Regions from separate parts of the Pseudoblastomonas marina genome, predicted to be linked through region 1. Evidence: predicted binding sites of a transcription regulator. Region 1 holds the regulator's gene; the other holds the start of a gene.
The links. The regulator LexA, encoded in region 1, represses DNA repair genes until DNA is damaged. The targets are predictions, from matches to a motif close to GTTCCNCNCTTGTTCT.

Region 1 (3,172 bases):
GTGCGATCAAGCGCGAGGATGTCGAACGACGCAAGGCTGCGCGCGCGCTCGCCTCGCTCGAAGAGGAAGCGAGCGCTGCTTCACCGGTGAGGGGCTTCCGGGACGCGCTGGCCGCCAAGGCAGCGAACGGCTTCGGGCTGATCGCCGAAATCAAGCGAGCGTCACCCTCGAAAGGCTTGATCCGTGCTGATTTCGACCCGGCAGATCACGCACGCGCCTACGCCAAGGGGGGCGCCGCCTGCCTTTCGGTGTTGACCGAGGAACCGCATTTCCAGGGCAGCGATACCTACCTCATCGAAGCGCGTGCAGCCTGTTCGCTCCCCGTGTTGCGCAAGGACTTCACGATCGATCCTTGGCAGGTCGTCGAGGCGCGGGCATTGGGGGCCGACGCGATCCTCCTCATCGCGGCGGCGCTGGGCGATGCGCAAATGGCCGAGCTTGCCGACGTCGCGCGCGAGTTCGGGCTCGACGTCCTGTTCGAGGTGCATGACGAGCAGGAAATGGAGCGCGTCCTGCGATGTTCGCCCGACATGATCGGGATCAACAACCGCAACCTCGCAACATTCGAGACCGACCTCGCGACCAGCGAGCGCCTCGCGCCCATGCTGCCGCGCGGCGTCCTCGGAATCGCCGAAAGCAGTATCACCGAGCATCCTGATATCGAGCGCCTTGCCGGCCATGGGCTGCGGGCCTTCCTCGTCGGCGAGACACTGATGCGCCGGAATGATGTGGAATGCGCCACGCGCGATCTGCTCGGAAACGGATAGGACCCGCAGCTTTCCGCGGCGTTGCACTTGACGGGTTCGCGGAAGTTGCCTAATTGTTCCTTGTTCGTTCACTGAAGGCGAACCGATCAAGGGAGGAGCAATTGCTCACTCGCAAACAACACGAGCTCATCCGTTTCATCCAGGAACGGCTCGAGGAAACCGGCGTGTCGCCGAGTTTCGAGGAAATGAAGGACGCGCTCGACCTCAAGTCGAAATCGGGCGTCCACCGGCTGATCTCGGCGCTCGAGGAGCGCGGTTTCATCCGCCGCTTGCCCAACCGGGCGCGTGCACTCGAGGTGATCCGGCAGCCGGAAGATGCGGTGGCTTCCGCAACTTCGAAGGCCGCTGCGCCTGCGTCGCTCAAGATGCCCGAGAGCACGCCGCGACCGGCCAATGACGTGATCGAGATCCCGCTCCATGGCCGGATCGCCGCGGGTGTACCGATCGAAGCGCTCGAAGATACGCAGACCCTGCCCGTGCCCGCGGCATTGCTGGGGGCCGGCGATCATTTCGCGCTCGAAGTCTCCGGCGATTCGATGATCGAAGCGGGAATTTTCGACGGCGACTACGCGCTGGTGAAGCGCACCGACGTCGCGCGTGACGGCGAAATCGTCGTCGCGCTGGTCCGCGACGAGGAAGCGACGCTCAAATACCTGCGCCGCGACAAGGGCCGGATCACGCTCGATCCCGCCAACGCCGCCTACGAGCCGCAGGTCTACAACGCCGATGAGGTCCGCGTGCAGGGCAAGCTGGCCGGTCTCCTGCGCCGTTACAACTGATCGGTTCGAACCGAGAAAAAAGGCCGCCGCTCCGGAAGGGAGCGGCGGCCTTTCTCGTACTTGGGTTGCGTGAGGTCAGTCCGGCTTCTTGGCCACCCCGACCATCGCCGGGCGGAGCAGCCGCTCGCGCAGCATGTAGCCCGCCTGCATTTCCTGCACCACCGTGCCGGGTTCGGCGTCCGCAGTGGGAATTTCCATCATCGCCTGGTGCTGGTTGGGGTCGAGCGGAAGGCCGACCGCAGCGATGCGACTGATGCCGTTCTGTGCAAAGACTTTGTCGATCTCACGCTGGGTCGCCTCGATACCCTCGATGAAACGGCGCGCCTTGTCGTCCTCGCGCAGTGCTTCGGGCACGTGTTCGAGCGCGCGGGCGATATTGTCGGCCACCGAAAGGATGTCGCGGGCGAAGCCCGACGCGCCGTAATTGCGGGCATCGGCCACGTCCTTTTCGAGCCGCCGACGCACGTTCTGCGTTTCTGCGCGCGCATAGAGGACTTCCTGCTTCGTCGCGTCGAGATCGTTGCGCAACTGTGCGATCGCATCGGCAAGGTCGCCCTCGCCTTCGCCATTTGTGTCGCCGTCTGAGGGCTCGTCACCCTCGTCGATCATGTCTTCGGGAACTCCGCGGAGTTCTTCCGCCACTTCCGGGTCGGGCGCGTGGGCGCCCTGCTTGTCGTTGTCGTTGGTCATGGGTTCTTTTTAGCCGATCAGTTTGCTCAGCGAATTCGCCGTGAAATCAACCATGGGGACCACGCGCGCATAATTCAACCGAGTCGGCCCGATCACACCCAGCACGCCGACCACCTTGCCCTCGCGATCGCGATAGGGCGCGGCAATGACCGAGGAGCCGGAAAGCGAGAATAGGCGGTTCTCGGAGCCGATAAATATGCGCGTCGCTTCGGCCTCGCGCGCATCGTCAAGCAACGCGGCGACCGATTGCTTGCTTTCGAGGTCGTCGAGCAGTGATCGCACGCGCTCGATATCGTCGAGCGCGTCGTCGTCGAGCAGCTTGGCCTGACCGCGTACGATCAGCACGGGTCTTTCCGCGGCATCCTCGCTCCAGACCGCGATTCCGCGTTCGACGAGGTCGCGACTGGCGGCATCGAGCTGCGAGCGGCCGCTGTCGATTTCGCGGCGGATAGCCTTGACCGCTTCGGGAAGCGTCCGACCGGATAGGCGCGCGGTGGCGTAGTTCCCCGCCGCTTCGAGCGCGGCGGGATCGACCGCCCGCCCGAGCTCGAGCATCCGGTTCTCGACCTGGCCGTCCTCGCCCACGAGCACAGCGAGCGCGCGGCCCTGCGCGACCGGGATCAGCGACAATTGCGCCAGCCTCGGCTCGCGGCGCGGCACCATCACCATACCCGCCGCGCCGGAGAGGTCCGACAAGAGCGCACTGGTTCGCTCGAGCGCCGCCTCGACCGGTCCCGGCGCGCCCAGCTGCTCGCGGATCGCCGCGCGTTCTTCGGGACTCGGCTCGGCCACCTGCATCATCCCGTCGACGAACAGGCGCAGGCCCAGATCGGTCGGCATCCGCCCGGCCGAGGTATGCGGCGATGCGAGCAGCCCGAGTCCTTCGAGTTCGGCGAGCACCGAGCGGATCGAAGCCGGCGACAGCTCGACCCCCTG
Region 2 (3,172 bases), 950 kb from region 1:
TCTCCGCCATGGTTCTTTTCGACCCAGAGCGCGACGGCCCACAATTCCTGATCGCGGTTCAGCACCATGGTTCACGTCTCCCGGTCCAGGTTCGCGCCAGGCCTTCGCTGACCAGCTGATCGCCAAGCGAGCGGCCGCCGCGCGTTACAACCCGCAATTTGCGACCGTACTGATCCTCGTCTCTGCTACCGATGGTCCTCAGTTCAAAGGGCCCGCCATTCAGCAATTCGACAAGGCGGTGCGTCGCGCGCATGCCGAGCTGGTATTCATAGTCGCAACGAGGCTCGCTGATCTCGGGAGTGTCGATGTCGGCAATCCGGATTTTCACGCCATCAAGCCAGAAAGTATCTCCATCCACGACGCATGTGCGCCGGACGGATCCGCAGATGTCGAATTGTGGGGAGCTTGCTTGCTGGAATAAAGCCTGAGGCTGCTGATCGTCGTTAGCAAGGCTGGCATCATGGACTGACCAGTTGAGTGCCAGCATCCCTCCAGCAAATACGATCGCGAATGCTCCCAAACCCAACGCGATCTCCTTTCTCAGCTTCCGGCGCTTCTGTGCCTTCAACGCCTTGCGAAAGTCGAACGGCTCACCGGGGGTCTCATTCACTGGCGTTGTCCGTCTTCATTCCGGCACATGATTTCAGACAATAGCCGGAAATCAGGTAGTTTCGTCAATTGTACGTACCAATTGCTTGCCAACGTCCCAACACAGACCGGACATATTGCGGCGTTTCACCATTGTTGGGAATGCCGCGTGATCGGGAGACGGCACCTGGGCCCGCATTGTAAGCAGCCAAGGCCAGGTGGACCGCGTCGAACCGGTCCAACATGTCGCGAAGGTACCTGGCGCCACCGTCGATCGATGCAAGAGGGTCATGACGGTTCCGGACGCCCAGTTCTCGCGCCGTGGCTGGCATAAGCTGAGCAAGCCCGGCAGCACCGGCTGGACTCACAGCCATCGGATTGAAGCGGGACTCAGCCCAGATGAGAGCACGAAGCAGATTGGTCGGAAGCCCGTAACGGCGCTCGGCCTCGGCTATTGCCGCCATATACAGGCCTTCCCGGTAGGATACGTCTGCTGGCCCTGTTTGGTAGATTGCAGGTAGATATTGCCTTGCCGGCTGCTGGTCCGTCTTTGGTGGAACGATCGCGTGCTCGAACAAAGTGAAATCCTGGGCGCGGACCTGCTGTGAGGAGGTCGCGATCATCCCCAGACAGGCGACCGCTATCGCAGTCAGACGATTGAGGGAGGTCATCTCGACTTGTGCTCCATTGATTCGAATCGAAAGAGAACATAGATAGAACATATCCCTGTAGGAAAGCGGCGAACGCCTGCCTTTGGGAGAGGAGAGGAGCGCTGATGAGGGGGCTACTTTGCATGCTGAGGAGCTCGCATGTCCCTGTCTGTCCAAACTCATCCCAACCGGTCGCTTGCCGAGACCGCCCGTCGCATTTGCGAATCGCGAGGGGGCAAATGGTCCGGCACAAAGGGCATGGCCTGTTGCCCCGCGCATGATGACCGCACGCCGTCACTCGGTGTGTCGCTCGGTCGACAGGCTATCCTTTTCCATTGCTTTGCGGGATGTGATCAGCAGAGCGTATTGTCTGCATTGGCGCGTGAAGGTTTCGAGGCACCGGCGCTCTTTTCAGCTTCTGCGACTACCGAAGGTCCCGAGCAGACCAGAACGCGCAAACCCTCGGCGGCAGCGCTGAGGATCTGGCGCGATGCACAGCCACTGCGTGCCAGCCCGGCAAAGGCATATCTGGAGAGCCGCGGCATCCTTGCCGCATCTCCGGCGCTCCGCTTCCATTCACGAACGCCGCTTGGTCCGAAAGGACGAACCCGCTTTTTGCCGGCGATGATTGCGGCGGTCAACCTCGACGAGGGGCCGATCGCCATCCATCGCACTTTCCTTTCGGGCGATGCCAAGGCTGATTTCGACAAGCCGAAGCGCGCGCTTGGCGCGCTCGGTGAAGCTGCTGTTCGTCTCTTCGCTCCGGCCTCCGGCCTGCTCGGCCTTGCTGAAGGGATCGAGAGCGCAATGTCGGCTTATGCTCTTACCGGCATCCCCGTCTGGGCGACCCTGGGCAATGAGCGCTTCGGTCTCGTCAGCGTGCCTGAGAGCGTGACCGAGCTTCACCTCTTCGTCGATCACGATGCTGGCGGCGAGCTGGCTGCGTCGCGTGGCCTGGCCGCTTATGCCCGCGATGGGCGGACGATCCACGTTCGCAAACCATCCTCACGCGACACCGACTGGAACGATGAACTTACAGCATGGCTGCGCCGCAAAGCGGCGCGGTAGAGGAGAGAGAGCTTCTCGAATTCCTGATCCGGCAGAGGGCGTGTCCCGATGCCCCCATCAGGAGGACGAATTGCCATGTTTCAATCAGACCTGTTTCCCGCCGGCGAGCAGTTGCCGTCCATGCCCTTGGCCTATGCCATCGGCACCCGAGTTGCCGCGCTTCTTGCTTCGGGACGTCATCTTACCCGTACCGACATTTCCGGGCTGTTCGCCGAGGAGACTGGATCTTTGGACTGGGGAAGCGCCTGGACCATCGCTGACTACAATAACGCGGTCGAGATCGGCGCACTGCTCTGGTTGCGAGAGTCCTCACGGATCGATCTGGCGACGAACGTGCATGAAGCCGAAGCGCGGTTCGACTGGCTCCAAGCTGCCTTTCCGCCGCGGCATGTGCGCAGCGAAGCACAGGTCGAGCTCCAGCAGTTCTCGACCCCGCCAATGCTGGCCTGGCTGATGGCGAAGGCCGCAGCTGGCTGCGCGCAAGACACGCTCCTCGAACCGTCCGCAGGCAATGGTGCCCTTGCTCTTTGGGGCAGCGTCCAGAACGCTTCGCTGCTCCTCAACGAGATCGATCCGGCAAGACGAGACGGTCTGGCCCACGTCTTCCCCACGGCCACCATCACTGCGCATGACGGGGAACTGATCGCCGACTTGCTTCGCGGCCCTGTTCCGTCTGCCGTGCTGATGAACCCGCCGTTCGCTCACAGCCTGGAACGCGGCAAGGACGGTGAGACCGCTATGCGTCACCTACGCGGTGCAATCCGGGCCGCTGCTAATCGGGCGAGGATCGTCGCCATTATGCCTGAAGGCTTCGACGCCTCCGCCTTCGCCAAGGAACAGGACGAAGCATCGCTGCTCCTCGATGT

Region 2: the regulator LexA is predicted to act here: its motif matches at 1,293-1,308, upstream of T8S45_RS08725 (DUF7146 domain-containing protein).

What each region holds. Positions count from the first base shown of each region.
Region 1 is NZ_CP139718.1:791,968-795,139, reverse strand. It holds gene trpC (indole-3-glycerol phosphate synthase TrpC) at 1-767, shown strand, start outside; gene lexA (transcriptional repressor LexA) at 869-1,546, shown strand; gene grpE (nucleotide exchange factor GrpE) at 1,622-2,236, opposite strand; gene hrcA (heat-inducible transcriptional repressor HrcA) at 2,246-3,172, opposite strand, start outside.
Region 2 is NZ_CP139718.1:1,745,129-1,748,300, forward strand. It holds gene T8S45_RS08710 (DUF6961 family protein) at 1-68, opposite strand, end outside; gene T8S45_RS08715 (thermonuclease family protein) at 59-610, opposite strand; gene T8S45_RS08720 (lytic transglycosylase domain-containing protein) at 675-1,259, opposite strand; gene T8S45_RS08725 (DUF7146 domain-containing protein) at 1,398-2,306, shown strand; gene T8S45_RS08730 (strawberry notch family protein) at 2,382-3,172, shown strand, end outside.